DNA from 4 places in the Paenibacillus odorifer genome. Region 2 is predicted to be linked to each of the others. Evidence: riboswitches for the same ligand, from Rfam matches in the RefSeq annotation. Region 2 holds a riboswitch; each other region holds the start of a gene.
What was found. Region 2 has a riboswitch for cyclic di-AMP ahead of PODO_RS00540 (C40 family peptidase). Riboswitches for the same ligand answer to the same signal wherever they lie in the genome.
Positions count from the first base shown of each region.

Region 1 (7,744 bases), 3.2 Mb from region 2:
AAATGTATATGATAAAAACTACATTAGTCCCTAGAGGACAGAAAGGAATTCTCCTTGAGTAAACCTAAAAAAAGTCCAAATGTTCCCCAGTTGAGCAAACAAGAGAAACGACGGGTAGAACAGGAGCAACAGAAGCAGAAAACGAGAATTTTAGTTATTAGTTCAATAGCTGTAGTAGTTATCATTTTTGTTGGATTGTTTATGTTAGCTTCGAAAGATGCAGCAAAGAATGTCTCTACAGGAGAACCGGTAGAATTCAATTACAGTGAGCTACCTAGGATTGGTAATGAGGATGCACCTGTTAAGCTTGTTGAATTTGGCGATTTCAAATGTCCAGCTTGTTCCCAGTTTGCTGGCTCCATGAAACCGAAAATTGTTCAAGATTTTGTCAACGAGGGAAAAGCAGCTCTTTACTTTGTAAATATGGCTTTCGTTGGTCCTGACTCTGAGACAGCTTCACTAGCTGCATTGTCTGTATACCATCAGAATAAGGATGAATTCTGGAAGTTCTATGATGCTGTATATGCGCAGCAAGGGGATGAGAGCGACGAATGGGCCACTGAGGATTTCTTGATAAGCCTTGCTGAAAAAGAGAAATTAGCGATCGATTACGATCTGTTGCGTAAAGACATCCAAGAGAAAACTTATGCAGATGAGCTGAAGAAAGACATTCAGTTGGCAACTGACGCAGGCGTGACAACTACGCCTTCGCTCTACATTAATGGGGTGAAAACGGCTGAACCTTTCGATATTGAAGCGATTACATCTGAAATTAACACCGCCGCAAAAGCAGTGGAGGCAAAGTGACAAAATTCCTATCTTTTTGCAAGCGTAACTGCCTCTATCTGGCCTGGTTTGTCTCTTTGGTTGCTGTAGCTGGTAGCTTGTATTTAAGTGAAGTCTTGAAATATGAACCTTGTAAGCTTTGCTGGTTTCAGCGGATTTTTATGTATCCGCAGTTATTTTTGTTGGGAATTGCCACTTTCCGTGGAGATAAGCGCATCATTCCTTATGTGCTTCCATTAAGTTTGATTGGTGGCAGTATCTCAATCTATCATTATGCGGAACAGAAGATTCCAGCGTTAAGTAAAGTTCTACCTTGTACAATTGTTGTTCCTTGTAATAAAGATTACTTGAACTACTTCGGATTTATTACGATTCCTTTGTTAGCTTTAATCGCTTTTGCTCTAATTAGTCTCCTTCTTTGGTATGGACGTAAGGAAGAAGAAATGATTGAAGTAGATGCAGAGGAGAGCTTAGGATTTTAGTTTTCGCTTTGGAAGTTACAAAAAAGCTGAAAAGGTATTAAAATCACGGGCTAGAGGGATAATTGAAGATAATGAAAGAGAGCATCCAATAAGACGCTATATTTGAGCTTATTGGATGTTTTTTCATTCTTTTTTCATTTTTTTCAACGCTTTACTGTAGGCACTTTGTAGACTAATATTAGACCTTGTGAGAAGTTGAATATGCGCTGAATTTTCTTAGGAAAAACGGGGGAACCAAACTTGGCATTCATGCCAATGGGGTGAATCGGAACCGGGTCGAACAGACCTGTACCGTAGGGCTATAACCACAGCCCGAATCCGCCAGCTAACCTCGTAAGCAAGGTGGGAAAATGACCATGCATAAGCATGCGGATCATTTCCGTATGCTTATTTTTGTGTCTGCATTTATGAAATCCACCGATGAAAACAGCGCACGGAAATTCCGTTTCAGCTCCCAAAGAAAGGAACTGTATCCACCATGGTAAGCAAGGTAAAACGACTATTGATCGGACGTCCGATGAAGTCGAATGAACTCGATCATGAAAAGTTATCCAAGGTTAAAGCACTGGCTGTCCTGTCTTCTGATGCGCTCTCGTCTGTAGCCTACGGAACGGAACAAATACTGATTGTACTGGTGGCTGCCGGGTTTACTGCCATCTGGTATTCCCTGCCAATTGCATTAGCCGTATTGGGCCTGCTGGCCATCCTGATTTTATCCTATCGGCAGACGATTTTTGCTTATCCGCAAGGAGGCGGAGCTTATATCGTAGCCAAGAGCAATCTTGGTATTCCGACAGGGCTGCTCGCTGGGGGTTCATTATTGGTGGATTACATTCTTACCGTAGCGGTTAGTGCCTCGGCAGGGACGGATGCGATCACATCGGCTTTTCCAAGTCTTCATAATCATACTGTTCTCATCGCTGTATCTGTTATCGTTCTATTAACAATCATTAATCTTCGCGGAGTGACTGAATCGGCTTCGTTCATCGCAATTCCAGTGTATTTGTTTGTGGTTTCGATTGTTGTTCTGATTATCTCCGGTATCGTTAAATATGCAATGGGTGGCGCGCATGCGAATGTTCCTGAAATAGGCAGCGCCGTATCTAATGTAAGTTTGTTTCTACTATTAAAAGCGTTTAGCTCTGGTTGTTCAGCCCTAACGGGGGTTGAGGCCGTATCTAATGCGATCCCAAACTTTAAAGCACCGGCTGAGAAGAATGCAGCCAAGACGCTAATGATCATGGGACTTATCCTTGGCTTTATGTTTACCGGAATCACTGTGCTGGCGTATTGGTATGGTATTGTGCCAGATGAAAAGGCTACGGTTGTCTCTCAGATCGCTGAATCGACCTTTGGCCGTGGCGGATTGTACTTTTTCATTCAAGGGATTACAGCAGTGATTTTGTTCTTGGCAGCTAATACAGCATATTCAGCGTTTCCGCTGCTTGCCTTTATGTTTGCAAAAGATAAATATCTGCCACACGCATTTATGGTCCGTGGTGACCGCCTGGGCTTCTCAAACGGCATTATTTTTCTAGGAGTTATGTCTATCATACTTGTGGCTGCATTCCATGGGAATACGGAAGGTTTGATTCCACTTTATGCGGTAGGCGTGTTCATTCCTTTTACCTTATCCCAACTGGGGATGATGGTGCATTGGATCAAAACAAGACCTGCTGGATGGGTGAAAAGATTTGTTGTAAATACCATCGGTATGCTGACTACATTGACGATTACGCTTATATTTATTATTACTAAATTCTCAAGCGTATGGATGGCATTCATTTTCTTACCTGCTGTAATGTTCGTGTTCCACCGTATTCATAAGCACTATTTGAACACTGCGGATCAACTGCGTATATGTCCGGCTACTGATAAACCTATAATTAAAGGAAGTACTGTAGTTGTTCCTGTTGCAGGGGTTACACGTGCTGTATTACATTCCATCAGCTATGCGAAGTCTCTAACAGATAATGTTGTTGCTGTGTATGTAGGCTTTGATGAAGAAGACATTCATAAGATGGAGCAACGGTGGGAGGAATGGAATCCAGGCGTACGCCTGATTGTACTTCGCTCCAGATATCGTAGTATCATTCGTCCGTTAGTGAAGTTTATCGATACGGTTGAGTGGAAGACAGCTGCGACGGATCACATCACGATTCTGATTCCACAGTTTATTACCAAACATTGGTGGCAAGCCGTGCTTCATAATCAGACCAGCTTTTTAATCCGCTCGTATCTAATGAATCAAAAGGACGTTGTAGTAGCGACTGTCCCTTATCATTTAAATAAATAAGTAGAAGATTAAAGATGAGGTTATATCCGGAACGTTCGGAATATAACCTCTTTTGTATTTTATATGAAGGAAATTGTTGCAAATCCACAGAATTTGAAATTTATATGTTGACACAGAGAATGAGAATCAATATCATTTAAAAGTGAAGCAGAGGTAAAGGTCACCTTTGAATATCAAAGCAGTTACATATAGGAGGGTTTTTAATGTTTTGGCTTAACAGAAAAAGATCAGGAAGCATGAAAGTGACAATGAGCGGACTAATAGTGATGACGCTATTACTTTCCGCTTGTGGTAATAATAATGCTGAAAGTTCATCAAATGCAGGAACAGCGCCTACAACAGCTCCTACAGCAGAATCTACAGAGGCACCTGCTGCTCCTAAGACATTAACAGATGCAATGGGCCATGAAGTAACGATTCCGGCTAATCCACAGCGCGTCCTGGGTTCATATTTGGAAGACTCATTGGTAACTCTGGGTGTGACTCCAGTAGCTCAATGGTCAGTTACAAATGGCGTTCAGGATTATCTGGCCACTGAATTGAAGGATGTTCCTACAATTAGTTACGATCTTCCGTTAGAGGCTGTAACCAGCTTTGCTCCGGATCTTATTATCATCCCATCGGAGTCTTCTGTTCAGAACGGGATTTACGATCAGTTGAATAAGATTGCACCCACTTATGTAATTGGGGATGAACTAAATCAAGATTGGCGCAAATCTTTGCTCAAGATTGGTGAGATTTTGAACAAAACCTCTGAAGCAGAAAAAGCCATTAAAGATTATGATGTTAAAGCAGCGGCTGCGAAAGAACAGCTTGCAGGAGCTATTGGACAAGAGTCCGCGGCTATTCTATGGTTGGTGCAAAAAAACTTCTATATTGTAGACGAAACCCGCAGCAGTGGTGCTGTATTATATACAGACCTTGGCGTAAAGCTTCCTAACTTAGTAACAGAGATCCCAGTAGGAACAAGAGCAACTTGGAATCCAATCTCGCTAGAGAAGCTTTCTGAGCTGACTGCAGATCATATTTTCCTTGTAAATAGTGATAAGACTGAGGGTTCGGAGATCTTAGATAGTGCAATTTGGAAGGGCATCCCAGCTGTGAAAGCTGGAAATGTGCATGAAATGAGCTCAACAAGCAGCTGGCTTTACAGTGGTGCGAACGCTGGCAGCAAAATCATTGACGATGTGCTAAAAAGTCTTGTGAAATAAAAGTCGTAATTCACCATGAATGAGACTGATCATTTCGGTGGGGAAGGGCGTGCAGATCAAGTATCTCGTGATACAAAGATCTGCACCATTTTTTTATAAACCAATCCCATAGTACGGAAAAATCGTTCCTGCAATTGTACAACATAAATATTTTTGCGATAATGAGAATGATTGTTGTTATCATATAAACCATTGTAACTATTGAATAAGGAGACAACCCATGGTTTCACCCTCAGATTTCGCAAATCGTATTAACAATGAACCCAAAAAAGCTCTACATACCCGACCGGCAGCTGCCATTGGTATTCTTATTTTTGGACTTGCTGCCATTGCCTTCGGATTGGCACTTTCGGTCTCAGTGGGTGCGGCAGATATCAAGTTAGCTACGGTATGGGAAGCAATATTTCATTTCAATCCAGATTTACAAAAACATCAGGTGATTAGAGAACTGCGATTTCCACGTGCTATTGCTGGCGCCTTAGTCGGTGCTTGCTTCGCAGTAGCAGGGGCTATCATGCAGGGGATGACAAGAAACCCGCTTGCGGATTCAGGGCTGTTAGGCTTGAATGCAGGAGCAGGAGTAGCGCTGGCAATAGTATTTGCTTTTGCACCCTCACTCTCATTCACTTCACTAATGTTGTATTGCTTTATCGGTGCCGCTGTGGCCTCTTTTATCGTATTCGGAATCGGTTCGCTTTCTTTTAATGGCCTGACCCCCTTGCGATTGACACTAGCAGGTTCGGCAGTTAGTGCTTTATTGGTTGCTATTAGTCAGGGAGTAGCTATTCTTTTCAACTTATCTCAGGATATAGCCTTCTGGTTAGCCGGTGGGATGGGTGGAGCTAGCTGGACTCAGATCAAGATTATATTCCCTTGGGTGGCCGTAGCCTTAATTGCAGCGATGATGTTATCACGATCCGTTACATTGCTCAGCTTAGGAAGAGAAGTTGCGGTTGGTCTGGGGCAGCGGACAAGGTTAGTTCAGTTGGCATGTATGATTGTTGTGGTTATCTTAGCTGGAAGTGCGGTTTCAACGGTTGGCCCGATTGCTTTTATAGGACTAATTATTCCACATGTTACACGTTATTTCGTTGGAGTGGACTACCGCTGGATTATACCTTGCTCGGCTGTTCTGGGGAGCTTATTGATTATCTTTGCAGATATTGCCGCAAGAATGATAAATGCACCGTATGAGACACCGCTAGGAGCCTTAATTGCCATCATCGGCGTACCTTTCTTTATTTATTTAGCGAGTAAGCGGAAGGGGGAGCTGTAATGCCCAAAATAACCCTTACTCCAGATGAAAAAGAACGCCGTACACGCGCCCTAACGGTGTTATCGCTCCTTGCTATACTGATCGTCGTGGTGTTTATAGTCAGTATGAATACAGGGTTTATGCGTCTATCCCCACTGGAGGTATTACATACACTGCTGGGTGATGGAACACATCAGCAAAAGCTTATTTTATTTGATTTCAGATTACCCCGCATCGTAATTTCATTGTTAGTTGGAGCGGGCTTTGCAGTATCAGGCTGTATTCTACAAAGTCTCGCACGTAATGCACTCGCCGAACCGGCTACGCTGGGCATAAGTGCTGGTGCAGGTTTTGCTGTAATCATTTTTATCTCGTTCTTTCCGGCTACAACAGCAGCTCCGGTATTTGTCTTGCCTCTCCTAGCGCTTGGTGGGGCTGGCCTGACCGCAGCTTTAATCTATATTCTTGCCTACCGGAAGGCAGATGGTCTGTCTCCTACAAGGCTGATCCTTATCGGGATTGCGGTCGCTGCAGGAATCAATGCTTGCCAGCTTGTATTGGCACTTAGGCTTGATCCTAATAATTATCAATTTGTAGCTACTTGGATCGCCGGGAAAATATGGGGTGGGGATTGGAGATTCGTCCTTGCTTTGCTGCCTTGGATCGCGATTCTGTTACCGTTCGCCTTCTATAAAGCCCGGGTTCTAAATGTATTGAATCTAGGGGACCATACTTCATTAGGTCTAGGAATGCGTGTGGAGAAGGAACGTATTCTCCTTCTGGTAACAGCCGTAGCGCTTGCCGGCTCCTGCGTCGCAGTAAGCGGAGGTATTGGCTTCGTCGGCCTGATAGCACCACACCTGGCTCGCAGGCTCGTGGGACCCCGTCATCAGGTGTTATTACCTGCTAGTGCTTTGACAGGGGCGCTTCTTATGATTACCGCTGATACCATCGGCAGATGGGTGTTGCAACCTGCGGAAGTTCCTACTGGCATTGTGGTTGCGATTATTGGCGCACCTTACTTTTTATATTTACTCGCCAAGTCTAAAGCGTAAATTAGTTCATACTTAGGAGCAAAGCTCCATAAAACTTTTAAGGGAGTTGTAGATCATGTCAGAACGTTTGAATACAGAAGAATTAAGTATTGGGTATGCAGAGGCTACTATAGTTAAAGGATTGAACTTGTCTATCCCTACGGGAAAAATCACCGCACTAGTGGGCGCTAACGGCTCCGGTAAATCTACAATCCTCAAAACGATGGCCCGGATTATGAAGCCGAAGAGTGGCACCGTAATGCTGGACGGCAAATCGATCCATAACTTTTCAACTAAAGAGGTTGCTAGGCAGCTAGCGATTCTACCGCAGAACCCAACGGCTCCTGACGGTCTGACGGTATCTGAGCTGGTCAGCTACGGTCGTTTCCCTCATCAGAAGGGATTTGGCACGATGACCGCTGAGGATCGCAACATCATCTCCAACGCCATCTCTGTTACGGGCATGGAATCTTTTCATGATCGCCCTATTGACCGTCTCTCAGGTGGACAACGTCAACGCGCATGGATCGCTATGGCGTTAGCTCAAGAAACAGATATTTTATTCCTTGACGAGCCTACAACCTTCCTAGATATGGCGCATCAGCTCGAAGTTCTTCAGCTATTGCAAAAGCTGAATGAGGAAGAAGGTCGTACCATCATCATGGTCGTGCATGATTTGA
Region 1 is NZ_CP009428.1:3,673,005-3,680,748, reverse strand. Features, by position in the region: gene PODO_RS15945 (DsbA family protein) at 55-807, shown strand; gene PODO_RS15940 (disulfide oxidoreductase) at 804-1,268, shown strand; cyclic di-AMP (ydaO/yuaA leader) riboswitch at 1,463-1,622, shown strand; gene PODO_RS15935 (APC family permease) at 1,747-3,564, shown strand; gene PODO_RS15930 (iron-hydroxamate ABC transporter substrate-binding protein) at 3,768-4,775, shown strand; gene PODO_RS15925 (FecCD family ABC transporter permease) at 4,996-6,051, shown strand; gene PODO_RS15920 (FecCD family ABC transporter permease) at 6,051-7,085, shown strand; gene PODO_RS15915 (ABC transporter ATP-binding protein) at 7,141-7,744, shown strand, end outside.
Region 1: linked by a shared signal. The riboswitch ahead of PODO_RS15935 (APC family permease) and the one ahead of PODO_RS00540 (C40 family peptidase) in region 2 are both predicted to bind cyclic di-AMP.

Region 2 (7,744 bases):
AGCCGGTAGGGATTACATCAACCACAGAACAGCATATCAAGGGGAATATTGTCGATTTTGTAGGTCATCATGAACGTATATTCCCGATTGGTCGTCTCGATAAGGATTCGGAAGGATTAATCTTGCTTACTAATGATGGCGACATCGTTAATAAAATTTTGCGGGCGGAAGGCCGGCATGAAAAAGAATATGTGGTTACCGTGGACAGACCCATTACGCCTTCGTTTATTACCGGCATGTCCAGCGGTGTGAAAATATTAGGTGAGAAGACGCTGCCCTGTGAGGTCACGCGTATTACGGAGCGTGTCTTCCGTATTATTTTGACAGAGGGCAAAAATCGCCAGATTCGTCGTATGTGTAGCGCTTTTGGCTATGAGGTTCGAAAGCTGCAACGCATTCGGATTATGAATATTCGCCTGGGGGCATTGCAAACGGGAGAATGGCGGGAACTGTCTGCTGATGAGAAGAAAGAGCTTGGAGCTACGCTGAACTACGAGTTACTGTAGGAGTGTCATTACAATAATACAGTTCCATATAGAATGTAGTACTGCAACAAAAAAAGAGCTGTCCGGGGTCTAAGACCTTTGGACAGCTCTTTTTATTACCTTACGAAATCACTTATTCAGCAGAGGGAACAATCCCTGTAAACTCTTTGGTTTCTTGATATTTTCGAATAATGGAAACCTCTACCCGGCGATTCTTGCTTCGACCGGTAGCTGTGTCATTATCGGAAATAGGATGATACTCGCCGTATCCAATCGCACTAAATTTGCGTGGATTTAGATTTGTGTTCTGCAGCAAAATCTTCATGAACTGAAGTGCCCGATCCGCACTCAGATCCCAGTTGGATGAATAGTTGCTATTAGAAATCGGAATATCGTCGGTGTGCCCTTGCACTACTACATCATAATCCGGGAATTGCTGCAGCATCGTTGAGATGGATTTAGCTAATTGCCGCGAATCATCCTTAACAATGGCTTGGCCAGAAGCGAACAATGCGTTATCACTGATCGTAATCATTAGCTGAGATTGATTAAGCTTCGTACTGAGCAGATCCGTTAGACCGTTGCTCTTAATATATTGATCGAATTGTTTCTTAAGCTTCTCTAAATCCTCTTGTTCCTTTTGTCGTAGCTTTGCCATTTCTGCTTCTTCAGCTTTCTTGGAAGTAGAGCTACCCATCTTATCATTTTTCCCTAGATCTTCTTGAGTCTTACTAGGCATTGCTGCCCGCTCTTCAAGAATACCTGTACCGCCATTAAGTGCGGAACTGAAGGCCTGACTCATCTCTTCAAATTTCTTGGCATCCGTTGCACTCATAGAATACATAACGATGAACAGAGCCACCAGAAGAGTCATGAGGTCGGAGTAAGGTAACAGCCACGATTCATCGGCATGTTCTTCATGCTCTTCGTGTCTAGTCTTTTTGCTCACCTGATCCACCGTCCTTCTCATTTAACTTAACGCGTTGCGAAGGTGTTAGGAATACAGCAAGCTTCTGATTGATGGCAATAGTAGATACACCGGACTGTATGGACAAAAGACCTTCGACCATCATCATTCGAACTTCGATTTCTTGTTTGGAGAGACGTTTCAGCTTATTAGCAATAGGATGCCATAATACGTAACCTGTAAAGATACCAAGCAATGTGGCGATGAAGGCAGCCCCGATTGCCGCAGCCAGTTTGTTCATATCACTCATATCAGCCAGAGCGGCGATGAGACCGATAACCGCCCCGAGCACCCCGAGGGTAGGAGCATACATACCTGCCTGTGAGAAAATGAGGGCTCCTGCTTTATGTCTATCCTCTGTGGCGTGGATATCCTCCATGAGGACATCGCGGACAAAATCCTGATCATTTCCATCAATAATCATCCGCATGCCGTTTCTGAGGAAGTTATCTTCTATTTCATCGACCTTTGATTCTAGAGCCAACAGACCTTCACGCCGTGTGATAGAAGCCCATTCCATGAACATAGTGATTAATTCGGGTTTACTGATTAATTTCTTTTTGATAAAAATCATTTTGAACAGACTTGGAATCTTTTTGACCTCGTTGAAAGGAAAGGCCATGAAAATAGAAGCTGCCGTACCCACCAAGATAATAACGTAAGCAGCGGGTGTGGCCAAAGCATGAAGTGGAGCGTGCTTGAGGATCATGCCCCAGATTACAGCAACCAAACCAAAAATTAAACCAATTATTGTTGAAATTTCCATTTTGCACCTCGTCCGTGAGATTTAAGATGTGTTCCGACAATGCCGCGTATATCATCCTTGAAACAGCGGCAGGGCACTCTGTGCGAAACCGAATTAACGTATATTCTTATTTATCGACATCATTCGGTTTTTTGTGAAGTCATTTTTTCGGCTATAATGGATAAGGTAAGTAATTATTCATCTGTGAAGAAAACGGAGTGATATACGTGGGTGTAAAGCATGGTAGAGATTACGGTGAAATTCTAACCGATTTGACCGAAGCCGTCGGACGAATTTCCGATGGATATTTATTTTTTGAGATGGATCCGGACGAGTGGCAGGAACTACCCCAAGAATCAAAGCTGGAGGTATGGGAAGCATTGGCTGAGGATCTTTTCTTCGCGCTGGGTAATGAACCTATGATTGAAGTGGGGAGCGGCGTAATTATTTACGATAAGGACACTCACCGCATTAATATTCTAGTTGGCGAAGAGGATTTGGCTTCAGTAGTTTTGATTTAGGCAGAGGAGACGTCTGGACGTAATTTGCCCGTAGTTAGTAGCCCGTGTTAAAATTGATAAAGCCGAGTTATAATCGCTGGGATTTGTGAATACATTTAATCGAAAATATCGCCTTTATCCTGGCACATCCCTTGGACCTCAGAAGCTAAGGGATGTTTTGTTTAACGCCTAAGACAAGTAAAGGGAACTACGCACTTTACTGCAATTTTTTGTAAGGGAGGAAACGAATTGTTATTTACGGAAGAGGAACTGCGTGAGGAGATCACCAAGCTGGAGGGCTGGAAACTGGAAGATAATGTTATGGTGCGAAAATATATGTTCAGCCAATATATGAAGGGCATTGCGTTCGTTGATGAAGTAGCCACGATTTCAGAAGCCTTCGATCACCATCCACATATTACGATTGATTATAAAACAGTTACCCTGCGCCTGAAATCTAATGAAGAAGATGGGATTACAGCACTAGATCTTCGAGAGGCGCATGAATTTAATGAAGCCTTTGAAAAAAATCATTAGTTTAGCCAAAATCATAAAATAAACGCCCGTGCACAGATAGTCACCTATCTCATACACGGGCGTTTTTGGTTGCTTGGCTGGTTACTTTTTCTCTGAGAGCCAGAGTGCGACGTTGGCGATCTCTTCAGGAGCTAGCTTCTCCTTAAAGGAAGGCATTTGGCCACGTCCTTTGGTGACGATGCTGTAGATTTCCTCAGCGTCATGCTGACCGCCTTCATTCTGAAGACTTGGTCCAACTCCACCTTGAAGCTGATCGCCGTGACAGGTGATACAGCTGGCTTTCACGGTTGCTTCTGCCTTTGCCGCGTCCAGTTGAACTACCGGCATCGTGGGCTTATTTTCTTCTGCTACCTCTTCTTTACCCGGAAGTGTAAACATGAGTACTACCGCAAAGGCACAGGCGGCAAAAAACAAACCGCTCATGATCCATTTCTGCATCCCAATTCGTCCCTTCTATGTAAGCTGCTCCCTACATTATAGCTTATGGTGAAGCGTTATCATAGGGTTTGTGACAAAAAAATGAACGAGAATACAATCATTCTTATGAAATATCTGGTATTTAATATCATTTGTCATAGACCATGCAATAAAAAGGTTTGTCTCCTGTAGGTGTGCGGCGTTCATACGTATCTGTAATCGTAAATCCACATTTTTGATAAGTTCGAATGGCGCGTTGGTTCCAGGTCAGGACTTCCAGATCTATCTCACGATCAGGATAACGATTCAAGGCTGTCTGGACGATGGCATCTACGAATAGTTTGCCTAAACCATGGCCGCATAGATCGGGGCGCATCCCAACTCCTAAACGGACGACTCCTTCCATCGGGAACAACTGTGCGAATCCGCACAAAACCTCATTTTCATTTAATATGGAGATATATTGTTCCTCCCGGAGCTGCGGATCACCAAACTCGATGCCAAGAGCCTGCATCTGCTCCCACGGCATCCAGCCATAAATATTATATGGGGGCGTATAGCTCCACTTACAAATAGCTTCTCCGTGAATTGCCTCCATAGGAACAACATGAAAAGTTACCGAGGGATTTATCATAAGGTCAACGATCTCCTTTCACGAGGACATTGCTATATTATTAATTATATACAAAATGGGGGAGGTTCGACTCAGAAACTTTATATGAGGGGAATGTTTTACAAATTATGAGAGGGGTAAATAAGTAATAAGACAAAAAAACAAGCTCTCCTCCAAGAGTACCTTGGAAAAGAGCCTATGTACGTTATTTATTGCACATCATCATTGTCTTCCGATTCAGCAGCAACCGATTGGTAAGCGTCTGTGCTCATAATGCGCTTGGCACCAACGTAGCGTTTCACGTAGTAGCTATCACTCAGAGAGCTAATCGTAACACCGCGTGAGGTAGAAGCGTGTGCGAACTTACCTTCACCGACATAAATGCCGACATGGGAGACACCTTTGCCACTTGTATTGAAGAATACAAGATCTCCGGCTCTTATATCATCACGGGAGATTGCTGTGCCCATTTGATATTGGGAACCTGATTGGTGTGGAAGGTTAATGCCAATCTTATCAAACACATACATTGTAAATCCGGAGCAATCAAATCCGTTAGTGGATATACCGCCGGATACGTATTTAGTACCGATGGCCTTGTCAATCACTTTATCCATTTTGGAATCTGCGAAAGCGCTTCCTGCTCCGATGGTGAGGATGATGGAAAAGCTTAGTACTGCTGCTGCTAACTTCTTCTTCAAAAGTGTATACCCCTTCCAAATGCCTACGAGGTTAGCTTAAGGGTTCGGTTGAAGGTCCCCTATGACCTCTCTATATAATGGAGGTCAATTCACCCAAAGTTGGTTCCCCCGTTTTCCTAATAGTTAGGAAACTCGGCTCATACTGTTGATTAGGATTAGCTTGTAATCAATACATGACAAAACCTTTGTAAATAACAACTTAATGATTACAAAAATGTTACTAAAATCTCACTGCGCTAATTGTAACAAACAGAAAGCCGCTTGGCAATCGTTTTTAACATATTAATGCAGAAAAATTGGCATTTTTACGGTAGAAAGGCATATGTAAGCGTTAATAATGACCTAATTTTTAATATAATTGCAATTTTTATCAAATAAACGTGTTTCAATTGGGCTCTAATAGTGTAAAAATATATTATGGAATAAAGAAAAACCCGAATTTGATTACGGGCATAATCAGATTCAGGTTCATATAGTTGTAATTGTGAGGTTATAGTTGTGAGGAAGGTTTCAATCGAAGGCTACAGCTTGATAAGCTGAAGTACTCATTACTCTTTTAGCGCCAACATAACGATTGGCCCAGTAGGCCTGACTGAGTGAAGTGATGGTCACTCCACGCGAAGAGGACGATTGTGCGAATTTTCCGTTTCCAACATAAATGCCGACATGGGATACTCCATTGCCAAGTGTGTTAAAGAACACTAGATCACCAGAACGCAGATTGCTTTTGGATACAGCAGTTCCAACGCTATATTGAGCTTTTGATGTACGAGGTAAAGTAAGACCCACATTCTTGAATACATACTTTGTAAATCCAGAGCAATCAAATCCGGCAGTGCTTGTACCTCCGGTTTTATAGGCAACTCCAATAGTCTTTGAGATTACAGAGTCCATTTTAGAGTCGGCAAAGGCGCTTCCTCCACCAATAGATAATGCCATTACAAGTCCTAGCGCCGCAGCGACGCATTTTTTTCTTAAATTATGTCTTTTCAAAAGATGTACTCCTTCCAAGGCCTGCGAGGTTAGCTTAAGGGTTCGGTAGAAGATTCCCTATGATCCCTGTAAAGCGAGATCAATTCACCCAAAATATGGTTCCCCCACTTCCCGGTGCAAAGGAATTAGGCGTGTTAAGCACCAGAGAATGACGTTTCGACAGTTACACTTACGATAAATACATTTAGTTATGTAGGAATCGTTTCAATTGATTACAAAATTGTTACTAATAGCACAGGACTTATTGTAACAGAGCTTTTACGATTTTGCAAATACTCTTAAGTTATCCGTATTGAGAAAAAGTCCCAGCTCCTAAATACAGGAATTGGGACCTTTTTATTATGTCAAATAAGGTTGATTTATTGTGGAAATGCTTTGCTACGCCATAGATGATATTGTGCAGAGATTCCCCACATTTTTAAGAGCGTAGAAGGTAGTGGTGAGATTTGCCGTATTATAAGTGCCGGTAGGCCGGGACAGAACAGACCCGTCAGTCCGCACACTAGCAGTAAGAGCAAGCCTCCCGCACCAAGTACAATGGAAACACCTATAGCAGGAATCAGTGACCGCAAGCAGATGAACAGTGAGGAGAACATTCCTGTACCGCCGGTGTAACCAAACTGCATATATAGAAGAAACAGGCGCACGATAAAAATATATATAAGCCATGCCAATACGTATGGTACTAAATGAAGTAACAAAGCGTAGTTAAACAAAGAGGATAAGAACAGCCCGTACATTTTTGGAGCAAGCCAGTAAAGCGGCAGCAGGGTCAGCACCCATTCGATTAGGCTAAAGACTAAGACAGGTAGTCCATAGATCTTCATGCCAGGGAAAAAGAACAGTCCACGCTCGCCCTTTCGCTCCTGGTGGAGCTCATGCAGCAATCCTGCCCTTATGAAAGGGGAAAGCAGAAGTCGCAAGACAACAAGCGCCAGAAGCATCCATAACCAAGTGCGTATCGCAGGGTCCGTATTCAAGCTGAACTGTCCCTCGATATAATATAACAGTCTGCCCATACCGCTGCCTCCGGCGTCTTTATCCGGATAGCGCAGTAGAATCGGAATAATAGCAGATCGGATGAAACCATACATAAAGTAGCCCCAGAGCAGTCGGTAGATGAAGAGCAGAATTAAAATATAAAATTGCTCCTTCATGCTTTGCCAGCCGCGGGTTATCGATGTTCTCACAATCATTCACCTCACCAGACAAGAGTTCCGAGCACGGTTTCAAGTAGTTTAGTTACACTTAATGTCCAGCGAGAGAGCGTCTTGGGCTCTATTTCCGCCAGCCTAAAGTTGTTTAGATGTTTGCTCTCCAATAAGATGGAATGTTCAGGGTCAATCTCAGCAGAGAGAAGAGGCTTATCGCTTAACAATTGCAACGTAGTCTCTGCTCCTTCACCGTTCCAGACCCGCTGCACCGAAGAGCTGTCGGCGAATGTGAATTTCACGGGAACATCAACGTAATGGCTCCCTTTGTTTGAAATCTTCACTAATGATTCGTAGCTTGGAGCATCGCCGCTGTTATTTTTTTTAAAAGTAATCGTATCTACTGAGAAGTCAGGCGCTCCATCACCATAAATGTAATCATCGAAATAGGTCTGCCATGATTTTTTGGTTACCTTCTCAACGACTTTCTGAAAATCTGACGTAGCAGGATGCTCGAAACGGAACTTACGAGCGTAGGAGGACATGATGTTGTTCATTGCTTTGGTACCTACCTGGCGTTCGATATCTTTAAGTACAAGCTTGCCGCGGATATAAACATTTCGGCTATAGGAATC
Region 2 is NZ_CP009428.1:108,937-116,680, forward strand. Features, by position in the region: gene rluF (23S rRNA pseudouridine(2604) synthase RluF) at 1-506, shown strand, start outside; gene motB (flagellar motor protein MotB) at 619-1,434, opposite strand; gene motA (flagellar motor stator protein MotA) at 1,418-2,218, opposite strand; gene PODO_RS00515 (hypothetical protein) at 2,425-2,718, shown strand; gene PODO_RS00520 (4a-hydroxytetrahydrobiopterin dehydratase) at 2,947-3,234, shown strand; gene PODO_RS00525 (c-type cytochrome) at 3,316-3,672, opposite strand; gene PODO_RS00530 (GNAT family N-acetyltransferase) at 3,800-4,285, opposite strand; gene PODO_RS00535 (C40 family peptidase) at 4,474-4,965, opposite strand; cyclic di-AMP (ydaO/yuaA leader) riboswitch at 4,971-5,113, opposite strand; gene PODO_RS00540 (C40 family peptidase) at 5,476-5,904, opposite strand; cyclic di-AMP (ydaO/yuaA leader) riboswitch at 5,962-6,100, opposite strand; gene PODO_RS00545 (hypothetical protein) at 6,318-7,154, opposite strand; gene PODO_RS00550 (M1 family metallopeptidase) at 7,160-7,744, opposite strand, start outside.

Region 3 (7,744 bases), 1.1 Mb from region 2:
AGAGCTGGATGTGTCCATGTTCCGTTTCGATGACAAACGAATGGATTTAAAGGTTGCACCTGCCGAACTGCTCGAGCTGCAGGCAGAGCGGTATGAAGCGATGTTTGCTCTGTTGAAAGAATACCGCGACGTGATTAGCTCAGTCACTTTCTGGGGAGCAGCGGATGACTATACATGGCTGGACGGCTTCCCTGTTCGGGGACGGAAAAATTGGCCATTTCTATTCGATGAGCAGCATAATCCTAAGCCGGCTTATCATCAATTGCTTAACGCTGTCACCAAATTATAGAGCGGGTAATCTGCTCAAGCTTGCGAATTTTGAACCCGTCCTTTTTAATCCAGGGCGGGTTATTTATACGGGAGGAATATACATGACAAATACCGCTTATGAGGCTTGGCTCAACTATGGCAAGCTGAAATCTGGATCTCTATACAATCAATATTTAAATTGGTGTGGTGAGTTGGTTGTAACGGAGGACAACGAGACGATTCAGGCAGCAGCCGCGGAATTCATACAGGGGATGACCTCTATGCTGGGCAAAGCGCCACTGCTCACAGCGCAACCAGAAGGACCGTGTATCGTTATAGGAACCTTCCAAGGGGGGAATCCGTTAATTGGTAGAGTATTCGGAGGAGAGCGAACCGATTCACTAGGTCCTGAAGGTTTCCTTATACGTACAAACGCTACTGAGCGATGTATCGCTATCGGTGCTTTAACGTCTGTTGGAATTTTGTATGGTGTATTCCATCTTTTACGGCTGATAGGAACAGAAAGCGAGATAGACGCTCTAGATTTATCTATGAATCCGGTGAACGGCCTGCGAATGATTAATCACTGGGATAATTTTGATGGCAGTATTGAACGTGGCTATGCTGGACGCTCCTTTTTTTACGAGTCCAATCAATTTCTTAACGATACAAAGCGGCTACGTGATTATGCCAGATTAATGTCCTCTGTGGGGATCAACGCGATTTCGATTAACAATGTGAATGTTCATGAGCTTGAATCTCTATTTATAACGGAGCAATATTTGCCTGATATCGCGTTGATTGCAGGAATATTCCGCGTATACGGGATTAAGCTATTCCTCAGTGCTAACTTCGCCAGCCCGATACAGATCGGAGCATTGGACACAGCTGATCCTCTGGACCCAGCGGTGCGGAAATGGTGGAAAGATAAGGCTAGTGAGGTTTATCGGGCGATACCTGATTTTGGCGGGTTTGTGGTCAAAGCGGATTCAGAAAATCGACCAGGACCATTCACTTACGGACGTGACCATGCAGATGGCGCCAACATGCTGGGAGAAGCACTGGAGCCGTTTGGCGGAATCGTGATTTGGCGTTGTTTCGTATATAACTGCAAGCAGGATTGGCGTGACCGTAAGACAGATCGGGCCAGAGCGGCATATGATCATTTCAAACCATTGGATGGCCGGTTTAATGATAATGTAGTGCTGCAAATCAAGAATGGACCGATGGATTTTCAAGTTAGAGAACCGGTATCTCCGCTGTTTGGCGCACTGGAACATACCAATCATCTGATGGAGTTTCAGATTGCTCAAGAATATACGGGGCAGCAGCGGCATCTCTGTTATCTTGTTCCACAGTGGAAAGAAGTCCTTGATTTCAATACTTATGCCAAAGGGCAAACTACGCTTGTGAAACATATTGTGGACGGATCGGTGTGGGGAAATAAGTATAATGGTGTGGCTGCTGTAACTAATGTTGGAGATGACATGAACTGGACGGGGCATGGGTTAGCTCAAGCTAATCTGTATGGATATGGAAGATTAATTTGGAATCCGGAGCTGACGGCAAAAGAAATAGCTGAGGAATGGATTCGGCTTACCTTTGGCACTGATGAAGGTCTAGTGGCTGCTATTCGCGGGATGTTGATGGACTCATGGAGGATTTACGAATCTTACACAGCTCCATTAGGTGTGGGTTGGATGGTTAATCCGGATCATCATTATGGGCCGAATGTGGATGGGTATGAATACGCCAAGTGGGGAACGTACCATTATGCGGATCATAAAGGCATTGGTGTGGATCGTTCAGTCAAATCGGGAACGGGTTATAGTGGACAGTATATGGGTCTTAATGCATCAAACTATGAGAATCTAGCGTCTTGTCCAGAAGAGCTGTTGCTGTTCTTTCATCATGTTCCATACACGCATGTTCTGCAATCGGGGCAAACGGTTATACAACATATTTACGATACTCATTTCGAGGGGGCAGAGCAGGCTGCACAGCTTCTAGCGACATGGGAATCACTTGAAGGCAGCGTGGATAGTGGATTGTATATGCAAGTGAAGCAACGTCTTGAAGAGCAAGCAGAGCATGCGCAGGAATGGAGAGATCGGATCAATACGTATTTTTACCGCAAGAGCGGAATTGAGGATCTTAAAGGCAGAAAGATTTATTAGATTTCGAATCGAGGGATGATGATAGTGAGCCTCACGATTAGAGCGATTATGGAAGATTTAATGGGAACTGTGGAACAGGTAGAAGGCACTGTCGATATTCTGAACCCAGGGGAACCGGAAACTGAAGTCACAGGGATTATTACGGCCTTCTCTGCCACACAAAATGTTGTGGAGCAAGCAATAGCGTTAGGAGCCAATTTGCTGATCACGCATGAAGGTGTATTTTATAGCCATCATGCGGCGAGCGAGTGGTTAGAAGGTGATCCGGTTTATCATGCGAAAAAAAGTCTGATCGAACATTCCCAAATTGCTATTTTTCGTTATCATGATTATTGGCATCGGCAAAAGCCGGATGGAATTATGGTGGGTTTGCTGGGAGAACTAGATTGGTCCGCATACGTGGAAGAGCAGCAAGCAGCTGCTACGATTCTCACTATTCCTGCTATGACTGTACTGGAAGCTGCTCAGTATATTAAAAGTAAGCTAGGGATCTCTTATGTACGCGCTGCTGGTGACCTGTCTCTGTCCTGCAAACGCGTAGGGATATTAGTAGGTTACAGAGGAGGCGGGACGATGGCTATTCCGCATTTTAATGATCACAATCTTGATTTAATTATTGCTGGAGAGGGACCAGAGTGGGAGACTCCGGAATATGTGCGGGATGCAGGGCACCAAGGCAGATCTAAAGCGCTCATCATGTTAGGTCATGCGGAGAGTGAAGCGCCGGGAATGAAATATTTAGCTGAAATCTTAGCAGACAAATATCCCATGCTTCCTAGCCGGTTCATTGCTGAACAACCCATCTATCAGATGGTTTAATCTGGGGAAATAAAGAGTACGGAATAAATAAACATATTATGGAGAAAATGAAGGGAAACAGGTCACTGAGAAAGGAGTGTTTCAATGGAAATTCCTTTGGAGGCTGATGAAGTATTAAGTCGGATCAAAAAGCTGCAAAGCGACGGAAGCTCGATCAGTAAAAAACAAGTAAAGCAGAGCGATCCTGAGCTTATGAGAAGTGCGCTGTTCTTTTTTCCAAGCTGGGAGCATGCATTGAAAAACGCCGATCTTTTGTAGCCATAGTATTGTAAGAGGAAGCTAAGTGGACAGGGGAATATCTCTGATTCTGCTTAGCTTTTTTCATATCTCCAGTGAAAAGGATGGCCTTTATATAGAAAGTACTGGTGTTTTAACCTCCGTTTGGCTTGGTTCAGAGCCATTTTCTTAAATAAAACGAGTAAACAAGAGCAAAAGAAAGAGAAAATGAAGAGTATGCTCAATATGAAATGAAAAGCATTGCTTTCAACATTATTTTGACCAGAGCCCTCCTTTACAAGCAAACCTTACAAGAGTATGATTCATCTCAGAACTGACAATTATCTTAAATTTACAATTACATAAGCAATCCGCTTAATTTCCGTTTCTGGAAAGCGGGGGAACCAACAACTGGCAGCCGATGTGAGAGTCGGCACTGGTTATGGGGTGAATCCTGTTCCGGGTGCATAACATGCATCCCTGCAGGTAGGGCAACTCTCACTGCCCGAATCCGACAGCTAACCTCGTAAGCGTATGGAGAGAGGATGAATGGCGTGTTTAGTGATGAATAGCCACAGAGAATCCCTCTGTGGTTTTTTGCTGCGTTTTTAAGCAGATATAGTCGTAGAATTTATTATGAAAGAGGTGTTACCTTTGCCTATCGCTAAACTGAACGGAACTTCGCTCTATTATGAAATCAATGGAACTGGCACTCCGGTTGTGTTTATCCATGGACATGGATTAACACACAGTATGTTCAAACCACAGCTGGAGTATTTTTCCGATAAATATAAAGTGATTTTGTGCGATTTACGGGGGAATGGTAAGTCTGGTAAACTGCTGGAGGCCCCACATGAGATTATTGAGACGCAATGTCTGGATTTGATTATGCTGTTGAATGACCTAGGTATCCGTGAAGCAGTTTTTGTAGGAATCGCCTATGGTGGCTTAGTCGTTCAGCATATTGCCAAACAATATCCTGAGCGTGTAAAAGCAATTGTGGTCGCAGACAGCTTCTGTAGGACTCACGGATCAACAATTGTAGGGAAAATACAAACTATGGCAGCATATTGCAGTTTGCTAATGTATTATCTCCCAAGCGAGCTGGTGTTGCCTTCGATTCGGATGATGTACCGAGAGCGCTGGAGTCTGGCCTACAATGAGATTAGAAGAGGGCTGCTGGACAAACGTCCCCGGGAGCTTTATCGGCAAAGGCTGGCTACGAGCCATGTTGATTACACCAGATGCTTAAAGGCTTTTAAACGTCCTGCTTTATGTATTGTAGGGGACTTTAATGAATTTGGAGTGAATTGTATGAAGGAAATGGTGTCCCAGCTGCCACATGCGCAGTTGGCGATTATTCCGAACGCATTAGATCCAAGTAATCTGTGCCAGCCGGAGCAATTCAATGCGATTCTTCAGCGTTTCTTGGAGAAGCAGCAGGGCAGTCAGCAGATTAGCTGATCTATAGGGAGACCTTTACAAGCGAAGCGTTTAAGTGGAAAAAGACGTCCCATAGCCAGGGGGAATGAGCTGGCTATGGGACGTCTTTCTGGGTAGAACTTTAAGGAAATTCTCCCTAAAGTGAAGGGGATTATGGCTTCTAGCACGTGAATTAGGGAAATTCTCCCTAAAGTGAAGGGAATTATGGCTCCTAGAACGTGGATTAGGGAAATCCTCCCTAATAATAGGATGTTTTTAGCCATAAATGGGTATTTGCATGAATTTTTAGGGAGGATTTCCCTAAAAACCTTATTTTAAAGCGATTATCGATGAATATTAGGGAGGATTTCCCTAATATAATGGATATCTAACTAAAGGCTGGCTCATCAGTAGTGAAATCTACGAATGAGCCAGCCTTTGGTATTTTACTAACCGGTGGATGTTGAACATTTACAAGCATATTGTACCTAGAACGCCACTTAATGTCCCTACCCTACCACAGCATCAAATATAGCTCACCCGACGTGGGAAAGAACAGTAGACTCTAAGTAGTGAAGGTAAGAGTATAGAAGGGGCGTAGTAAGCGGTTCACCCGACGTGGGAAAGAACAGTAGTCTCTAAGTAGTGAAGGTAAGAGTATAGAAGGGGCGTAGTAAGCAGCTCACCCGACGTGGGAGAGTACGGTAGACCTAAGTAGTTAAGGTAATTGTATAGAGGAAGGCATAGTAAGCGGCTCACCCGACGTGGGAAAGAACGGTAGACCCTAAGTAGTGAAGGTAAGTGTATAGAAGGAGGCGTAGTAAGCAGCTCATCCGACGTGGGAGAGTACGGTAGACCTAAGTAGTTAAGGTAAGTGTATAGAGGGAGGCATAGTAAGCAGCTCATCCGACGTGGGAAAGAAACAGTAGACTCTAAGTAGTGATTGTAAGTGTATAGAAGGAGGTGTAATAAGCAGCGTATCTGCAGCTCCTGATCGAGACCAAAGGAAAGGAAGGTTTCGGTAATAGGGATTCAGCCTCCGGACATGAGTAGGAGAGAAGAAGAGCGGGGAGTGACATTGACAGACTATCGGACTCAAGCGCTCTTATTTGCAATATTTTCCTATTTTTGAGTTGCTATTGGACCCCATAGGCGTTATTTGTACAAAATAGACGCTATTGAGCACCATTTCTGCCCAATAGCGCCTCTCAGGTCCGATGATCTCTCTAAACAGGGATAAATTAACGAATAGCGGCAGTTGAGTCCGAAAGATCAAGTAAGTGTACCGTATATTACCAAAAAAGCATCTATCACTCCTTAGAAGGAATGGCAGATGCCTTTTTTTGAATTTGTTTTAATGATTATACAATCGTAAAGCCAGCACTTGCATAACCAGTGACTGTATTTACAAGGGAGAGGCCTGTAGCAGTGGCTGAGAATACCATAAGCAGACGTGTCTGTGGTGTTACAGCAAAATTGATATCATTTGTAATTCCATTGACAAAAGTTCCTAGATTAATAGTACCTGTGATAGGTGGGAGCGCTACTAATGCCCCTGGAATAGCAGTAAATGTGTTATTTGGTGTGGCCGATTGGTACAACTGTGCTGTTACATTTATTGTAGTACCAAGCAGCGATAAAGCTATGGTATTACTGAAATAAGCAGCAAGGGATGTTATCACCCCTGCACGAGGAGTCGAGAATGCAAAGTTGATAAGCGGTCCAAGGAGAGTACCTGTTAAATCAATATTACCGCCAACAAGAGAAATGCCTGTGGCTGAACTTCCGAAGCCTACAAGGCTTGTTGTTCCAACCAAACCACCTAAAACCGTGGTCATAATAATAGGTCCTCCGGATGCCAGCGGAATAATTGCACCGTTACCGGTTGCACCAGTGACTCCGGTAATGCCAGTAGCTCCAACCGCGCCGGGATCACCCGTTGCACCCGTAGCTCCGGCAACGCCGACCGCACCGGGATCACCAGTCGCACCCGTTGCACCCGTAGCTCCGGCAACGCCGACCACACCGGGATCACCAGTCGCACCCGTTGCACCCGTAGCTCCGGCAACGCCGACCGCGCCGGGGTCGCCAGTCGCGCCCGTTGCACCAGCAGGGCCTGCCAAGCCTGCAGCGCCAGTCGAGCCAGTCGCTCCAGTTGCTCCTACGCCTGGACCTGCTGGTCCTTGCGCACCTGTTGGCCCTTGAATCCCCTGCACACCCTGTGGTCCTTGAGGTCCCATCGCGCCACCAGCGATTAACAAGTAATCTGGTGAACTCCCGGGTATTCCAGTAGGTCCAGAAACGGTAGCAATATAGGTGCTGCCATTGAAGGTTACTACTTGACCTGCTGGATAAGTAGGACTTTGTGCAGGATTAAAGATTACAATCCCTTGCAGCCCTACCCCTTGCGGCCCCTGAGGTCCTTGAAGTCCCGGTGTTCCTTGAGGGCCTTGAGGTCCTTGGGGGCCTGTGGAGCCCCCAGCAATTAATAAATAATCTGGTGAACTTCCAGGTGTTCCCGTTGGTCCCGCAACAGTAGCTATATAGGTACTACCATTGAAGGTTACTACTTGACCGGCAGGATAAGTAGGGCTTAATGCAGGATTAAAAGCAACAATTCCTTGCAGCCCTGCCCCTGTAGTTCCCGTTGCTCCCGGAACCCCCTGAGATCCTTGCGGCCCCTGAGGTCCCTGTGGTCCCTGTGGCCCTTGAGGTCCAGTCACACCTTTAATAGGTAATCCAATTGCTTGTGTAATAGAAGCCTGAATATGTCTGATCTGAATAATCAGCTGATCTTTGCAATTAGGGTCAATCTTCGTGGCGAGAATAAAAGATAATAACTCAGCTAATAGCAGTTGAAG
Region 3 is NZ_CP009428.1:5,820,750-5,828,493, reverse strand. Features, by position in the region: gene PODO_RS25380 (endo-1,4-beta-xylanase) at 1-289, shown strand, start outside; gene PODO_RS25375 (alpha-glucuronidase family glycosyl hydrolase) at 372-2,426, shown strand; gene PODO_RS25370 (Nif3-like dinuclear metal center hexameric protein) at 2,451-3,245, shown strand; gene PODO_RS31580 (hypothetical protein) at 3,330-3,503, shown strand; cyclic di-AMP (ydaO/yuaA leader) riboswitch at 3,824-4,010, shown strand; gene PODO_RS25365 (alpha/beta fold hydrolase) at 4,116-4,925, shown strand; gene PODO_RS25360 (exosporium glycoprotein BclB-related protein) at 6,245-7,744, opposite strand, start outside.
Region 3: linked by a shared signal. The riboswitch ahead of PODO_RS25365 (alpha/beta fold hydrolase) and the one ahead of PODO_RS00540 (C40 family peptidase) in region 2 are both predicted to bind cyclic di-AMP.

Region 4 (7,744 bases), 480 kb from region 2:
CCAATCAGAATTCCGGTGAACAGACCATTGTCTGTGCGGAATGTGCCAATCGTCTCAGGAACCGGCTTCTTCTGGATCAGTGAACCTGCAACTGCCAGCATTACGATTATAGAGACATAACGGCCAAGCAGCATTACGATCCCGGTTGTAACATTCCAAAAGGTGGTATTGTCCGCAAGCCCTTCAAATCCTGAACCATTGTTCGCGGCAGAAGAGACATATTCATATAACACTTGGCTAAGTCCATGGAATCCGGGATTCGTGATGGAACCGTTGCCCAAGTCCGTTAAGAACGCACCTGCTGTTGGTACAAGGATAATGAACGGATGCACAAGGATAGCAATCGCAATCAGCTTCATCTCCTTGGCTTCTATCTTTCGCCCGAGAAACTCTGGTGTTCTGCCAACCATTAGTCCACATAAGAAGACGCCCATGATGGCATACATCAGCATATTGATTAGTCCTACACCTTTTCCCCCGAAGACGTTATTGAGCATCATTAGGGCCAGAGGGGTAATGCCACCCAGCGGTGTCAGCGTATCATGCATATTGTTAACACTACCTGTCGTAGCTGCCGTTGTTACCGAAGTGAACAGCGAAGATTGCGGGATACCAAAACGCACCTCTTTACCTTCCATGCTGCCTTGCGAAGACTCGATCCCCAGCGCATTAATAGCGGGATTCCCTTTAGTTTCCGCATAATAATTCAGCCCCAGCAGCAGAACGAACAAGGTCATCATTGCTGTGAAAATCACCCAGCCCTGACGTTTGTTCTTAGCGAACAATCCGTACATATATGGCAAAGAGGCTGGCAACATCCACATAGAGAGAATCTCCAGAACGTTCGTAAGTGGATTAGGGTTCTCAAAAGGATGCGCTGAATTGGCTCCGAAGAAGCCGCCACCATTCGTACCTAAGTGTTTAATTGACTCCAAAGAAGCGACTGGACCGATAGCGATTTGTTGCGTCTGCCCTTCGAGTGTAGTGACCTCAAGCGATGGCTTGAGCGTTTGTGGCACATGCAACCCTACCAGCACCAATGAAACTAGCAGAGCTAATGGGATGAATACACGAATATGTGCTTTTACGAAGTCCTCAAAAAAATTCCCGACTGATTTCTGTCCTGTAATCCCTCTGACAAAAGCAACCGCAACAGAAAATCCGCTCGCTGCAGACGTGAACATCATCATCGTGATGACTGCCATTTGTGAAAAATACGATAGTCCCGTCTCCCCGCTATAATGCTGCAGGTTCGTATTGGTCATAAAGCTGATCACCGTATTAAATGAAAGCGTCTGTTCCATATCGGCAATTCCATTCGGGTTCAGCGGCAATCCCCGCTGTAATCTTAGAAAAATATAACTGAAAGCAACCAGTACGATATTAGTTAAAACAAAGCTGAGTGCATACTTCTTCCAGGACATTCCGTCCCGTTTTTTCAGGCCGATCAGCTTATAAATACCTTTCTCTGTGCCTGCAAACCAGCGATCCGTACGATTTGGTTCGTTAGAAAATACATGATATAAATACGTCCCCATCGGCTTGACCAACAAGATGAGAATTACAATTACGACGACTATTTGCAAAATGCCCATGAATGCCCCTCCTTAAAATTTCTCAGGATGAATCAACGCGTAAACCAGATATATAAACAACAGTAGGGTAACAGCGATTACTAGAATCACAGCTTATCCCTCCCCGTATCCTCAACTACACCTGCGCACCAGCGCATAAAGCCATAAAATAACCCGTAAATTACAGCTAACGAAGCCACCATATACAGATCCATCATATCTTCCGCACTCCTTCCATTATCCTTGATGAGGTGATCTATCGATTAGAAAATCAGCATCACCACTATGGGAATAGATTACATAGCTCGCACCAAGTCTTTTATAGACCAATCTAGGATTTATAGAACTTGTAATCACAAAAATTGGCTGTGTCGTCCAGGTACGGCACATCTGAATATAGCGGCAGCAAAGCGGAAAGCTGCTCTCAAACAGATATACCCTGCCTACCGGGAACGATGGGCGAAACCAAGTGCTCTGATGGCGGGTATCCACTAGAATAACCTGCTCGATTCCGAGCTCCTCTAGTAAAGCTTTCTCAGCCAGATTGTTGGTTAATCCCGCCATCTTAATACCCCTGAACTTCAGAAGTTTAATGAAATGTTCTCCCGCCTTTGTAGGCGCACATACAAGCACATATTCATTCTGATCCGTCATCTCTTTTTTCTCCTCCTGCTCATTTACAACAAGGAGGCAACGAAAATCTCCGAAAGGATGTTGACCTATCGTCATTTTCGGGCACAACCTAAAGCTCGGTTGTGTCACGTCATTAGACGCTGCCTTACAAATACCGCTAATGATGAATTTAGCGACCTCTTGGGGGAGGCCTCCATAAATGCTTTGCTTCTAAGAGCACAGCAAAAAGCCACAAAGGATCTCCTCTGTGGCTCGCTAGCGGTCACATTGCACTCATCCTCTCTCCATACGCTTACGAGGTTAGCTGTCGGATTCGGGCGGTGAGAGTCGCCCTACCTGTATAGATGCGAGCTCACTCGCACCCTCTACAGGATTCACCCCATAATCAGCTTCCGACTCTCACATCGGCTGCCGATTGTTGGTTCCCCCGCTTTCCTTATCGGAAATTAAGCGGATCAAATATTCGATTGTCGTTGAAACAGGAGTAATCATACTCTTATGCACGAAGACTTGTAAAACCTGAATGATGCCAAAATAATGCAAATTAAAAACTATTTTCCCATTAGATAGCGCTTACTTGATATCTAATCTCTCTATATCTCTTGTTTACTCGAGTTTCAAGCGTTTAATCGCTATCTATAACCCATGTGATTTTATTCACCTTTTTAGGGTGAAAATACTGCAAATTCCCTTTATAGGTTGAAACGCAAGAAGCTGAGGTTGAGCGAGAAAGAGGCGCGATAACACGCCATAAATACCTATTTACCTCGTTTTTCAGTCGTAGTCGGCAGGATATGGTTAAAATCGCTCTAAAAGAACATTTTCCGTTTTTTACAGAAAATCTTGAAAAGAGTATGATTCGGGTTGAATCTAATTCATGAAAAACAATCAACGCTGAGTTCCTGCATTCGCAGGGAACGGGGGAACCATCAGGCCACCTGGCCTACTTGGGGTGAATCCAAAGGAGACTGCGTAAGTCTCAATAGGTAGGGCGACTCTCACCGTCCGAATCCGACAGCTAACCTCGTAAGCGTAAAGAGAGAGACCCTTGATCCGCCACGCTTTGGCCCAGGTATATCTGCCTGTAATCCAAAACCGCAGCAGAGGTCCTCCTCTTGCTGCGGTTTTTGCGTTACCTGAGCCTGTTAGGTGATAGCACGCTGGATGGGGTGAATGTTTTGAAGCACTATTATTTAGGGATACATCAAGGGCTGCTTGAGCCGATAAGTCTAAATTACGTTTGTTTCGGGGCCTTGTGGTTCGAAGAAAATAATCACAGATACATTGTAGGTTATGCATTTGGCCAGAACCAGATCCAAGCCCTTCGCCAATTCAGTACACCTTCTTCTTGTAAAGACTGTTTAGACTCTAAGATTGTATATGAAATATATAAAAAAATTCGAGAACAACAACAGCAGCAGGATTGGTCATCGCATCAAAAACTCCCGTGGTTTACAGCCTTCAAGGAGCCTTGGAAAGATGTAAGCGCCGGTTGGTATGTCTTGAGATCCCGCAGCACCTTTCCCTTACATCTATCTGTTATACGGAAAGAGAAGTTCCGACTATGGCTAGAGCATACCGCAGTCTGTGAGAATAAAATGGAAATGCTCGCTTGTGTAGAAAAGGCTAGTGTCACTCATCATGTAGACTTAAAGCTTTTGGAAATCTAAGGAGGAACCCTACTATGGACCAGCGCAGACTATCCCGCATTGAAGTATTTGTATTGGATGAACCCGAGCCTATTCACTATGGAATGGAAGGGGCTGAAGGCTGCCGTTATGGTATTCTGAAGCTCACCTGTAAGGGAGGTTGCAGTTGGGGGGCTTGTCTAATCTCTGCCAACACCAAAAATTTCGATCTCATTAAATGGAGTTCTTTTTTACGGGCTATCTGTCATTGCCGTCTTGAGGAAGCGCTGGATAAGGTCCGCCGCGAAGGTTCAGATTGGGAGCAGGTTAAGCTTGAGCTAGTTCAGGGTGCTTTGCAGGATTTAAAGGCCAAGCTCCAGGGTAAATCCTTGGCAGGGCATATTCAGCAAGGGCGTCTGTACAGTGTTGCAGCTGGGGGGAGCAATTCCAGAAGTGAACGGCTCTACTACAAACCTTCCAAAGCTTTTTCCACTGCCTCCCAGCAGAAACACAGTTGCCCGGAACCAGACACCGCCGATCTTATCAATAAATCCATCTCTTACTTTTCTATATTATAGATTCAAGCAAATCTCTCATTCTGAAAGGATCGTGTTCACCATGCCTGACCCCTTACCTCCCGTGTCCACCTACAGTGCTAAATTTGCAGAGTGTGTTCAAAAGTATACTAATGAAGTCTACGTACTCAGTTCCATGTTATTAGAACAATCTAATGAGGCAGACAAGGTTACTATCCGCACCTTCACAGAGCTTCATAAAATATATCGTCAGGATAACTTCGACCCTCAGTTATTCTCTATCCACGCTTACCGCACTTGTATTCGCCAGTGTGCTGATTCTTTTGCCCGGCGCTCTCTTCTATCGGCTAAGGGATTACCTTGGGAGGAACAGCTTGTGAAGGTATTGTGGTACGGCTTAAAGCTGCCTCTTTCTCAAATAAGCATTATTCTGCAAAAAAGTGTTCCTGCACTGAAAGCACAGCTTAGAGCTGTACGGGAGCAGATGACCGACCAAGCGGATATACGAACGAGCGCAAATCTTTCTATAATTTAGTCACTGACTAGAATTCAGACGATCTTTAAGCGCATGAAGCATCTAACGGACTCAGGAGCCTTTAATTGAAGCTTTTCCTCAAATTTGGCCGGCGTTCGGACTCCAGTAGAAATCCCGAGCGATGAGCGTCTCGGATCGTCTTCAAGCAGGCCCTAATCATCTTCCACCAAGGCAAGGCTTACGGACCCAGATATCGTTATTTGCACGTTTATCGCCTTTTGAGCATAGTATCGGACTCCAGTGCAACTATTTGGTTAAAAGAGCTACTAATTCACTGTTTTTCATGCCAATAGCGACTATTGTGTCCGATATCTTGCCAAATCTCGATGATTGTTGCATTTAAGTGTTGCTGGGTCCGTTAGCTATATCAGCTCGTATACAAAGAGATTGCCAACTCAAAAACGGGGATATCCCAGCAACCATAAATGGCTGTTAGGATCCCCCCGAAAATTCAGTACCTACTATTGTGCCTTACTCTTACGCGCCTTACTGTACATCCACAATCCTGCCAACATCCCCACTATAGCAACACCGGTCAATACGCCTTGAACGAAATCCATAAAAGTGGAGCCATCCGGAAGCATTCTACTAACCGAAGCCAGTGATACCGAACTCATTAAAAGCATAATGGTATATTGTTCGCTTGTAGACATCATTAGCACTCCTTAAAAGTTATATGAGGCCTTCTTAGATCTTGTATGCTTTCATTGCTTTTCTGATTTCTTTAATACTTGGGCGTTTGCCGTACATCAGTACGCCGGTACGATAGATCTTGGCTGCCAGCCATCCGAAGATGAAGGTAGTCACAAGCAGGATCAGCAGCGATACAATGACTTGCCAGATCGCCACCTCACCGACACCAATTCGGAGCAGCATCGTCAATGGTGAAGTGAAAGGTACATAACTCGCTATCTTAACCACTAGAGTATCGGCATTGGAGATACTGAACAGTGGAACATAGAACGCTACGAAGCCTAACATCATGATTGGCATTACCGCCTGACCGAGATCCTCCGTACGGCTGACAATCGAACCTACAGCCGCATACATCAAGGCATAGAGGAAGTAACCTAATACGTACAAGACAAATCCATAGAGCAGCAAGTTAATATTGAGCTGGCCTAAATCGAGATCAAAATCAGCCAATACGGTTGCGTTATGCGGGAGCGTCAAATTGACGACGATCGCTGCGACAAAGATCCAAATTTGCAATATTCCTACTAGGAAAACACCGATAACTTTACCGAACATTTGCGCTAAAGGTGAGGCACTTGTAATGAGAATCTCCATAATCCGCGAGCTTTTCTCAGAGGTTATCTCAGCGGCAATCATGTTGCCTGTCATCATAATGGACATAAAGAACAACATAAGCATGGCATATACGATAATGTAGTTAATGGCCGGAGTGTCCTCCTGAGAGCTTTCACTGCCACCGCCTGCGTTAAGCTGTTGTGTAGTAATCTGCACTGGTGTTGACATTGCAGCAATCTGTTCAGAGGTCAGCTTGTCGCCAACGATGAATTGTGTGTTTGCTTGCTGAAGTGCATTTTGAAGATAAACTTGAACATCTCCGTTTAGTTCTCCATCATTACTGTGATAAGTAACGGGTGGAAGCCCTTCACCAGTAGGTTCTGCAAAAGTAACATAACCTTCTACTGTCTCTTCATCTAATGCTTTCTTTAACTCGGCATCATCCGCAGAAGCATATTGTACTATCTTAGCCTGTGGCATGCCCTCTGGCGCAGTATAAGCCTTCAACAATTCTGCAACCTGATTTCCCTCTTCAGCAATCACAGCAATTTGAGTAACTTCACTTTTGGCCGAATCACCCTTAAACTGATCGATGATATAGGGAAGATTCATCCCTATGCTGAGCAATAATACTAGAATCAAAGTAGTAATCATAAATGATTTCGTTCTAACTTTATTTTTAAAGGTAAAGCCGATAATTGTCCCCATCTTATTCATTAGATTCACCCACCGCTCTGATAAAGATTTGGTTTAACGTAGGTTCCTTGATTTCAAAATGCTCCACTTCACCCTGTGCTATCGCCTGCTGTAAAATACGCTGTGCTGCACCGATCTCACTGATCGATAACAGATACCCACGCTCCAGCCGTTTCACTGCTGTAACGCCTGCGATGGACTCCAGACCTTTTACCTCATTAGCTGTACGCAGCAATACTTCTTCCCGCGGGTAGCCATTCTTAATCGTGCGGATATCCCCTTGAACGACCGTATTGGAACGATCGAGAATCGTAATGTTACGGCACAGCTCTTCTACATGCTCCATCCGGTGCGTAGAGAAAAGGATACTTGTTCCCGAATCACGCAATTCTTTGACCGTATCTTTCAGCAGCTCCACGTTTACTGGGTCCAGCCCGCTGAAAGCTTCATCTAGAATCAGAATCTGCGGTTTATGAACGACAGCGGCGATAAAGCCCATTTTTTGCTGATTTCCTTTGGAAAGCTCTTCTATCTTTTTATTGTAATAATCCGGAACCTCAAATCGATCCAGCCAATAGCGCAAGCTCTTATCTGCATCACTAGCTGACATCCCACGCAGGCGGGCTAAGTAAACGATTTGATCGCTGATCTTCACCTTAGGATATAGTCCGCGTTCTTCGGGCAGATAACCCATAAGTTGCTGCAGTTCACTGTTGAAAGGCTTCCCGTTATACAAAATTTTGCCCTCATCAGGGTAGATTAGGCCGAGTACCATACGCATCGTGGTTGTTTTTCCCGCGCCGTTCGCCCCCAGTAATCCGTAAATTTCCCCTTTACCTACAGTTAGGTTAATTCCGTTTACTGCGGTTTTTTCTCCATATTGCTTAACTA
Region 4 is NZ_CP009428.1:592,736-600,479, reverse strand. Features, by position in the region: gene kdpA (potassium-transporting ATPase subunit KdpA) at 1-1,595, opposite strand, end outside; gene kdpF (K(+)-transporting ATPase subunit F) at 1,608-1,685, opposite strand; gene PODO_RS02620 (hypothetical protein) at 1,812-2,228, opposite strand; cyclic di-AMP (ydaO/yuaA leader) riboswitch at 2,481-2,670, opposite strand; cyclic di-AMP (ydaO/yuaA leader) riboswitch at 3,090-3,254, shown strand; gene PODO_RS02615 (hypothetical protein) at 3,323-3,877, shown strand; gene PODO_RS29815 (hypothetical protein) at 3,892-4,413, shown strand; gene PODO_RS02605 (hypothetical protein) at 4,475-4,906, shown strand; gene PODO_RS02600 (hypothetical protein) at 5,368-5,562, opposite strand; gene PODO_RS02595 (ABC transporter permease) at 5,594-6,874, opposite strand; gene PODO_RS02590 (ABC transporter ATP-binding protein) at 6,867-7,744, opposite strand, start outside.
Region 4: linked by a shared signal. The riboswitch ahead of PODO_RS02615 (hypothetical protein) and the one ahead of PODO_RS00540 (C40 family peptidase) in region 2 are both predicted to bind cyclic di-AMP.